3 regions of the Marinococcus sp. LNHM5E3-2.1 genome follow, and region 3 is predicted to be linked to each of the others. Evidence: riboswitches for the same ligand, from Rfam matches in the RefSeq annotation. Region 3 holds a riboswitch; each other region holds the start of a gene.
What was found. A riboswitch is a leader RNA that binds a small molecule or an ion and turns the genes downstream of it on or off. The one in region 3 is predicted to bind S-adenosylmethionine.

Region 1: another riboswitch for S-adenosylmethionine. It lies ahead of ACTRXH_RS07230 (methionine biosynthesis PLP-dependent protein); the one in region 3 lies ahead of metK (methionine adenosyltransferase).
Region 2: another riboswitch for S-adenosylmethionine. It lies ahead of ACTRXH_RS14820 (methionine ABC transporter ATP-binding protein); the one in region 3 lies ahead of metK (methionine adenosyltransferase).

What each region holds. Positions count from the first base shown of each region.
Region 1 covers NZ_JBQLIB010000004.1:93,421-96,694, forward strand. Annotated here, with positions in the region: gene ACTRXH_RS07215 (asparaginase) at 1-568, opposite strand, end outside; gene prsW (glutamic-type intramembrane protease PrsW) at 672-1,322, shown strand; gene ACTRXH_RS07225 (hypothetical protein) at 1,346-1,510, shown strand; SAM riboswitch class I at 1,569-1,675, shown strand; gene ACTRXH_RS07230 (methionine biosynthesis PLP-dependent protein) at 1,768-2,871, shown strand; gene ACTRXH_RS07235 (bifunctional homocysteine S-methyltransferase/methylenetetrahydrofolate reductase) at 2,904-3,274, shown strand, end outside.
Region 2 covers NZ_JBQLIB010000018.1:36,790-40,063, reverse strand. Annotated here, with positions in the region: gene ACTRXH_RS14830 (arsenate reductase family protein) at 305-664, shown strand; gene gcvH (glycine cleavage system protein GcvH) at 695-1,078, shown strand; SAM riboswitch class I at 1,235-1,340, shown strand; gene ACTRXH_RS14820 (methionine ABC transporter ATP-binding protein) at 1,497-2,516, shown strand; gene ACTRXH_RS14815 (methionine ABC transporter permease) at 2,524-3,177, shown strand; gene ACTRXH_RS14810 (MetQ/NlpA family ABC transporter substrate-binding protein) at 3,204-3,274, shown strand, end outside.
Region 3 covers NZ_JBQLIB010000020.1:11,074-14,347, forward strand. Annotated here, with positions in the region: gene putP (sodium/proline symporter PutP) at 1-329, shown strand, start outside; gene metK (methionine adenosyltransferase) at 381-1,595, opposite strand; SAM riboswitch class I at 1,746-1,853, opposite strand; gene ACTRXH_RS15115 (thiol-disulfide oxidoreductase DCC family protein) at 1,901-2,296, opposite strand; gene pckA (phosphoenolpyruvate carboxykinase (ATP)) at 2,476-3,274, shown strand, end outside.

The sequences.
Region 1 (3,274 bases), on a different contig from region 3:
AGTGATGGATAAATATTTCGTTGTTTGTCACAAAGCCGAGCGGACCGTATTGCGGACTCTGAAATGTGGCGATATTGGATGAATGGGTTTTTGTCACGTTTTTTGCAGAATGGATTTCTTCGTTTAAAACGACGAGAACTCCGATGCTCCGGGCTTTCTCGCTTGCGGCAGTACGGACCGCTGCCAGGAAATTCTGGGGGCCGTCAGCGCTGATTTCATTGCTTGAACGCATTGCGCCTGTCACTACCACCGGCAGGTCTTTGTCATGAAAAAGATCGAGCGCATAGGCAGTTTCTTCCAGGGTGTCAGTGCCATGCGTAATGACGACACCGTCATATGTATCCTCGGAAAGCTTTTCAAGCATATGCTCGTGTAAAGAGAGCATGTGCTCCGGAGTAATATGAGGAGACGGAAGATGCAGAAAATCGCTCGTAACAATTTCAGCAATTTGATTGGCAATGCGGCTCCAGTGGCTTAAAGGGTTGTGAAGTCCCGGCTCCACGCCGCTTTCTTCTGTCTGGGTCATGGCGATCGTGCCGCCTGTGTGGATAACTAGTATTTTTTTCATTTCAATTCCTCCTCGTCGGCCGGGCTGTGGCTGGCATTATTCTTTTACGAATTTGAACATAGCATGATACGATACGTTTAACAAGAGAGGGTGAGAACGAAAGGTGATCGCACTGATTATGGCGGCCCTGGCGCCGGCTGTTGCTTTACTGATATATTTCACATTAAAACGCCGGGCGGACGTGGAGCGGAGGCTGCCGGTCATCCGTGCGTTTGTCATAGGGGTACTGATTGTATTCCCGGTGCTTGTGATCGAACATGCGCTTGAAACAGAAGGGGTAAGCATGCCGCTTTTTGCGGCGCAGTATACCCAGGCGGCCTTGCTAGAGGAAGGCATCAAGTTTTTCCTCCTGTATACGTTTGTGCTTCGATTTGCCCCGATTAAAAATACTTACGACGGTGTTATTTACGGGCTTTCCCTGTCGCTTGGCTTTGCTTCGCTTGAAAACATCCTGTACTTAATTGCAAACGGCATAGAAACGGCTGTTACCAGAGCCCTGCTCCCAGTGACGGTGCATGCGCTCCTGGGTGTGATTATGGGTTATTATGCGGTATCAGCGAAACGCGCCTCCCGTCATGGCAGGCGCCTCTTCTCTTTTTTTCTTGCTCTTGCGATTCCGCTTATCTTCCACGGGCTGTACGACTATATATTAAGCGCTTCTTCTTTAGGCAATATTCTGTATTATCTTATCCCGTTCATGCTATTTTTGTGGTGGTTTGCGTTGTCGAAAGCAAATAAAGCCAATGCGAAATAACAACTCGAAAGGACGAAGCTACTATGTCAGAAGACCGCCGTTACCGCGTTGTTATCCGCTGTCCAAAATGCGGGGAAAAGTACATTCTACGCGGCAGAAAGAACAAGGCCGGGGAAATGGAAACAGGTTTTCGCCGCTGCGTCTGCGGCAATGAAAACCAGCTGCATATTGATATTGCACCGGAATAAAAAGGTTACTTGCAATATCGATTCGTTTCATGTACTTTGGAAAGTAATCATATAACGTTTCTTATCAAGAGAGATGGAGGGATCGGCCCTTGGAAGTCTCAGCAACCAGCCGCAGGTGATGCGGTCAGGTGCTAACTCCTGCAAGCTGTGCTTGCGAGATGAGAAGAAGTATTGCATGCCAAGGTCTTCTTCTGTCTAAGGAAGAAGGCCTTTTCGTACATTTAATGCATTAATTTTACAGAAATGAGGGCTGTGACATGTCAAAGCAACTGCAGATAGAAACCATCCTGGCACAACTGGGTAATAATTCCGACCCGCGGACCGGAGCGATCAATCCTCCTGTTTATTTTTCCACAGCGTATAAACATACAGGTATAGGAGAATCCACGGGATACGACTATTCCCGGACGGCCAACCCGACGAGGGACCTGCTTGAAAACGGTATCGCCGCGCTTGAAGGAGGTAAACACGGGTTTGCCCTCAGCTCGGGGATGGCTGCGATCCAGACGCTGTTTGCGATATTTGAAACCGGTGATGAAGTGATTGCAACAAGCGATATTTACGGCGGCACGTACCGTCTGTTCGAAGAAGGATGGCGGCACTGGGGCGTCACGGTTACATACGGTGACCCGAGGGATCTCGAAGCATTTGAACAGCTGATAACAGATAAAACAAAAGCGCTGTTTATTGAGACGCCGACGAACCCGCTGATGCAGGAAGCGGATCTGAAGGAGCTTTCGCTGCTCGCGAAAAAGCACGGTGCCTGGCTTATTGTGGACAATACGTTTTATACGCCAGTGCTTCAGCGCCCGATAGAAGAAGGGGCGGACATTGTGGTGCATTCGGCCTCGAAATATTTAGGCGGACACAATGACTTGATTGCCGGACTGATTGTATCCAATGTGGACGAGCTTTCTGAAAAAATTGGGGCACTTCAAAACGGCATGGGTACAATTTTAAGCCCGTTTGATTCCTGGCTGCTGATGCGGGGGATGAAAACCTTAAAGCTCCGCATGAAGCAGCATACAGAAAATGGCAAAGCCATCGCAGAGTATCTCAGCGGTCATGAAAAGGTAACAGACGTGCTTTACTCGGGCCGGGGTGGAATGCTCTCCTTCCGTCTTGAAAACGAAGAGTGGGTGGATTCATTTTTACGAAACATTAAAATCATCACGTTTGCAGAAAGTCTGGGCGGGGTTGAAAGCTTTATTACGTATCCGGCAACACAGACACACGCAGATATGCCGGAAGCGGTACGGGTTCAAAACGGTGTTGATAACCGTCTTCTCCGCTTCAGCATAGGCATAGAGGATAAGGACGATTTAATTGAAGATCTCGAACAGGCGCTCAGAGCGCTGTAACTCATAAGCACAAGCAGGAGAGGGGCAAGGCTATGAACGTACTCGAAAAACTCGATTCCTCGATTTTGATCGGCGACGGGGCAATGGGCACGTATCTTTACCAGAAAGGCTATAAGGGCTCGTTTGAAGCTATGAATTTAACGGACCCTGAGGCTGTGGAGCATGCTCACCGGGAATACGCAGAAGCCGGGGCGGATATTCTCCAGACAAATACCTACGCGGCGAACCGGGTGAAGCTTGAAGGCTACGGGCTTGAAGATAAAGTGCAGGATATTAACCGGGCCGGCGTGCGGCTGGCGAGGAAGGCTTCCGGCGGCTCGGCTTATGTATTTGCTACAGTCGGAGGGATTAAAGGCGTTCAGGTGAGCGAACATTCAGATGAGTTTCTAAATCAGGCGCTACA
Region 2 (3,274 bases), on a different contig from region 3:
GGCGGATATGATGCGTACTGGAAGCATATTAAAAAAATTCACTTTTTTTAAGCGGTAACATCATCTCTGGATCACTTAGTATATATTTGCGTACTTCCTGATGTGCCGGGAGCTTGCGAATGAATTTCGTCCTTCTGGACAGGATCGGTGAAATATGAAGCGCTGCCTTTGCTTTTAAATTCACCTCTTCATCTAATCGAGTGTTAAAGGCTTCGCCCGGCATTAAAAAGCAAAATGAAACTTTCCAATGAGGAAGGTTTCCGCTACAATAAAAGGGAAGAAAGCGTATGGAGGAGGCCTGGCATTGGCACTTACTTTTTACGGGTATCCCCCGTGCAGTACATGCCGCAAAGCAAAAAAGTGGCTGGAAGCAGAGAATATTTCTTTTGACGAGTATCATATTGTGGAACATCCGCCTTCGAAAAAAGAATTAAAGGCATGGAAAGAAAAGGAAGGACTTGAATGGAAGCAGTTCTTTAACACCAGTGGGAAGAAGTACCGGGAAATGGACCTGAAAACACGGCTGCCCGAAGCATCTGAAGAAGAGATTCTGGAATGGCTCGCTTCTGACGGAATGCTTTTAAAAAGGCCTATTGTGACAGACGGCGAGAGTGTTACCCTCGGGTTTAAGGAACCAGTTTTTGAGGAAAAGTGGAAAGCGTAATAGTATTCATTTGAAGGAGGATGATTGTGTATGAGTGTACCAGATGAACTTTTATATTCAGAAGAACATGAATGGGTGAAAAAAGAAGATGGCCGTCTTCGCGTCGGTGTGACAGATTTTGCCCAGTCCGAGCTTGGCGATATTGTATTCGTGGAACTTCCGGAAGTAGGAGATGAACTCGAGGCCGGAGAGCCATTTGGAAGTGTAGAATCTGTTAAAACGGTCTCAGAGCTTTACGCCCCGGTTACAGGAAAGGTCGTAGAAATTAATGAAGACCTGGATGATTCTCCTGAGTTTGTCAACGAATCTCCGTATGAAAAAGCCTGGATGATTGTGGTAGAACCCTCCAATGAAAGTGAATTGGATGACCTGATGTCACCAGCCCAGTATTCGGACATGGTAAGCGACGATTAATACTGATTTACATAGGAGCTGGCCTCTTGGGAGGCAGCTCCTTTTTATAAGCAGCTGTTTTCGAGCCTTGCAGGGACAGGAACTAAAAGGTTGACGCTTACAGGCAAAGGTGCTATTATCAGTAGCATCGTCAAATATGAACGGATAATCATCGTTCACTTATCAAGAGAGGTGGAGGGGCTGGCCCTGTGAAACCCGGCAACCAGTCTGCATAAGCAGACATGGTGCCAATTCCTGCAGGCAAACGTCTGCAAGATGAGTGGAAAGGATCCTTTAAAACCTTTCTGCTCGTGTGCAGAAGGGTTTTTTCTTTATGATCCGGTATGGAAAGAATCATTGCCGGAATCATGACGATTTAAAACATACTAATTACATCGTTTTAATAAAGATAAAGAAAAGCGATGAAGGAGAGAGCGGTATGATCGAATTAAAAGGTTTATCCAAAGCCTTTCAGACAAAAACACAAACCGTCACCGCCGTAGATAACGTCAGCCTTTCTATTGATGAAGGAGAAATTTTCGGCATTATCGGCTACAGCGGCGCAGGCAAAAGTACGCTTGTGAGGCTGTTAAATAAGCTCGAAACCGCCACCAGCGGTGAAGTAACCATTGAAGGGGAAAGCATCACTTCCCTGAAGGGGCAGTCTCTGCGCAGCGCCCGCCAGGAAATTGGCATGGTGTTTCAGCATTTTAATCTGTTGTGGTCCCGGACGGTAGCAGAAAATATTGCGTTTCCGCTCGAAATTGCAAAACAGTCAAAACAGGAACGGGCGAGACGGGTGCAGGAGCTGGTGAACCTTGTCGGCCTCGAAGGCCGGGAGGACTCGTACCCTTCCCAGCTGAGCGGGGGGCAGAAGCAGCGGGTTGGCATTGCAAGAGCCCTTGCAAACAATCCGAAGGTGCTGCTGTGCGATGAAGCGACCTCGGCGCTGGATCCGAAAACAACAGATTCTATTCTTGCTCTGCTCACAGACATTAATAAAAAGCTGGGGCTTACCATTGTCCTGATCACGCACGAAATGCACGTGATCCGTAAAATCTGTCACCGGGTGGCAGTAATGGAAAACGGCAAAGTCGTGGAAGAAGGGCCTGTACTTCAGGTATTCCGGAACCCGAAGGAATATATGACTAAAGAATTTGTTCGTCAGATTACGGAGCCGGAGGAAGACGCGTCGGAAATCGTATTCAATGAAGAAGAAACCGGCACAGTTGTGCAGCTGAAATTTTTGGAAAACAAGGCAGAGCAGCCGTTCATTTCCAAAGTCATCCGCCAGTTTGATGTGGACGTAAATATTATTCAGGGAAAAATTTCCCAGACGCAGCGCGGCAGCTACGGTTCCCTGTTTATCCGCATCAAAGGCAGCAGTGAAGAAATAAACAAAGCGCTGAACTACCTCCGCGAGGAAGAAATAGAAGCAGAGGTGATGGAGCGTGCTTAACACATGGATGGAAGAAATTAATTGGGAAAACATGTGGGTTGCTACGTGGGAAACCGTCTATATGAGTCTGATCGCGGTAGCAGCCACATTTTTACTTGGTACAATACTCGGAGTTCTGCTGTATTTAACAGATAAAGGGAACATGTGGGAAAACAAGCCGGTGCACACAGTGACAGCAGCGATCGTTAATATTTTCCGCTCTATTCCATTTATTATCCTGATCATTCTGCTTATTCCGTTTACAACCTTCCTGCTTGGTACGATGCTGGGCCCGAGTGCAGCACTGCCGGCACTGATTATCGGCGCAGCTCCGTTTTACGCCCGCCTGGTGGAAATTGGACTTAGAGAAGTGGATAAGGGCGTTATTGAAGCCTCTCAGGCAATGGGAGCGAGCCAGTGGCAGATCATTCAAAAAGTGCTTCTGCCGGAAGCGCTGCCGTCCTTAATCTCCGGCATCACCGTGACTGGTATTACGCTGGTCAGCTATACTGCCATGGCCGGTGTTGTAGGTGGCGGAGGTCTTGGGAACCTTGCGTATCAGGAAGGGTTCCAGCGCAGCAATAATGAAGTAGTATTTGTTGCTACAGTGCTGATTCTTGTTATTGTCTTCATTCTGCAGTGGATCGGCGATATTTGGACGAGACAGATAGATAAACGATAATTATTATATTAATGGGGGAATTTTTCATGAAAAAAACACTACTTGGCGTTTCACTACTTTCTACGGCAGTACTGGCAGCCTGCGGCTCTGATTCAGA
Region 3 (3,274 bases):
TGCTCGCCTCCAACCCGGGAAGCACGGTACTTGAACTTGTAAGCTACGCGTGGGCCGGGTTCGGCGCAGTATTCGGGCCTGCAATGCTTTTCTCCTTATTCTGGCGCCGGACGAGCATGTGGGGTGTGCTTGCCGGGATGATCGCCGGCGGCACCACCGTAATTATCTGGGTTCAGCTTTCCGGAGGATTGTTTGATCTCTACGAAATTGTGCCAGGCTTCCTGATCAACGTCTTAATCATCATTGCCGTCAGCCTGCTTGGGCCGAAGCCTTCAGACAAAATTAAAACTGAATTTGATTCTGTCGGCACGTATACGGAGAAAAACTGAGCAAAAAAATACCCGCTTCCTGATATAGACAGGAGCGGGTATTTATTATATTTATTGCTGTTTTTCGGTGAATGCCTGTTCCTGAAGCGCTGCCGCTTTATCCGTGCGTTCCCAGGGCAGATCAACGTCATGACGTCCAAAGTGGCCGTAAGCGGCTGTCTGCCTGTAAATCGGCCGGCGGAGATCAAGCATTTTGATGATGCCTGCCGGCCGGAGGTCAAAGTTTTCATTGGCAAGCTTTACGAGCACCTCTTCTGATACTTTTCCCGTACCAAATGTAGCGATCGAAATGGAGACAGGCTGAGCTACTCCGATCGCGTACGCCAGCTGAACCTCGCATTTATCTGCAAGACCTGCTGCAATAATATTTTTGGCTACATACCGGGCTGCATACGAGGCGGAGCGGTCGACCTTTGTCGGATCTTTACCGGAAAACGCACCGCCGCCGTGACGGGCATAGCCTCCGTACGTATCAACAATGATTTTTCGTCCGGTAAGGCCGGCGTCCCCCTGCGGTCCGCCAATAACAAAGCGGCCGGTCGGGTTTATGAAATAGTTGGTTTTAGCGTCGAGAAGCTCTGCCGGCACTACCGGCTCGATAACGTATTTGTGCATATCCTCTTCAATCTGTGCAAGCGTTACGTCATCCGAATGCTGGGTGGAAATAACGATCGTTTCCACCCGGAGCGGCTTCCCGTCGTCTCCGTATTCCACGGTAACCTGCGTTTTTCCATCCGGACGCAGATACGAAAGATTGCCGTCCTTCCGGACTTTTGTTAACTGACTTGCCAGCTTGTGCGCAAGCGAGATCGGCAATGGCATGAGTTCATCGGTTTCATTATCTGCATACCCAAACATCAAGCCCTGGTCCCCCGCTCCGATCGATTCCAGTTCATCCTCGGTCATCGATCCTTCACGGGTTTCAAGCGCCTCATCAACGCCCTGGGCAATGTCGGCCGACTGCTCATCTATAGACGTCAAAACCGAGCACGTTTCGTAATCGAAGCCATATTTTGCCCGTGTATAACCGATGTCTTTCAAAGTTTCCCTGGCAATTTTAGGAATATCTACGTATGTAGATGTCGATATTTCTCCTGCCACTAATACGAGACCAGTATTTACTACTGTTTCCGCTGCCACCCGGGCATTCGGATCATCCTTTAAAATTGCATCCAAAATCGCATCGGAAATCTGATCACACACCTTGTCCGGGTGCCCTTCTGTAACAGATTCCGACGTAAATAAACGTCGTCCAATTGTAGACACGCTGCTGCCTCCTTTTTAACTGCCTGCTACGGTTGTACTCTCCCATTCTTCGGGTAGACGAAAAGAAAACGGCAGTAGGCCGTTGTGTACAAGAAAAGCCCCTTGTCCCAAAAATTGAGGGAAAAGGGGCTGTCAGTTCAGCTTTTTCGCCTCTTATCTTTCAAGGCATCTGTCTGCCTCTCCAGGTTAGCACCTTTCCGTTACCGGATGGTTGCTGGGCTTCTCAGGGACTGTCCCTCCACCTGCTCAGGATAAGAGTATCCGTTCGTACAAAATCTTAACGCAAACCCTATTTGATGTCAAACCTAGTGCCCTCCGCGCTGGCACGTTTTGTCATCGCAAAGGAAATGAAACCACTGATACCGATTTACAGAAACAGTATGATACAGCTTGCGGCCAAGCGTTTCTACTCCCGGCAGTAAAAATACTGCCTTCAGCGGCTTCAAAGCCGGAATAGTATAACATAATTTTTTCACCGTATAATAACCAGCGTATACGTACGTATTATCCTCTACACTGTGCATCTGCTCTTCAAGCGGCTCTCCCTTGAGCATCGGGTACTTTTCAAATAAATCCTCATCATATATAGGCTTCCATTTCACCCTGTTCGTCTTATCTATCGCCGAGAGATAAGTATGGAATCTGGTGCATAACGGACAATCACTATCATAGAATACAATAAATTCCGGTTGTTGTTCCATAGTTGTTCCCCTTTCATTACTTTCTTACATCTTTTCCCTCTTAGTCCTAAAAATATTCATGAACTTTTTTAACGAATAAGTATGTACTATTAAATTAAATGTGTTACACTATTTTATATTCTATCCATCATTTATGATGAATAAATCCAACTTCCCCCTCATTAAAGGAGTGATTGTTTATGAAGCCGCCGTTCGCTTCCAAACCCGAAACAAATCTATTGAATGAAGCGCACGTCCAATGGAATCTCTCTGTCCCTGCGCTTGTGAAGCGCTCGCTGGCTCTGCAGGAGGGCTCACTTACAGCAGAAGGTGCTCTTGCCGTGAAAACAGGCAAATACACCGGACGGTCTCCAAAAGATAAATATATTGTCGATGAGCCCGGCAGTTCTCCTTATATTGACTGGGGAAACGTAAACCAACCAATGTCCGAAGAAGTGTTTGAACGGCTTTATAAAAAAGTGACGGCTCATTTGAACAGCCGGAATGAAGTATTTGCAAGCGATGCCCTGGCCGGAGCTGATCCCGACTACCAGCTTCCTGTCCGGGTCATCACCTCCTGCGCCTGGCATCAATTGTTCGCCCGGCAGCTGTTTATCCGACCAGACGGAAGAGAAAATCCTTCTGCTCCGCCCTTTACGCTCATAGCTGCACCGGAATGCAAAGCAAATCCTGAGACAGACGGCACCTCGTCGGAAACATTTATCGTCATCAGTTTTGCGCAGCGCACAATTTTAATCGGCGGCACAGAATACGCCGGAGAAATGAAAAAATCAATCTTTTCTGTCATGAACTACCTGCTTCCTGAACAAAACGTACTGCCGATGCACTGCTCGGCAAACATCGGCAGTGATGGCGCAAGCGCTTTGTTTTTCGGTCTCTCCGGCACCGGAAAAACAACCCTTTCCGCAGATCCTTCCCGGCTTTTGGTCGGCGACGATGAACACGGGTGGTCCGAAAACGGCATTTTTAATATCGAAG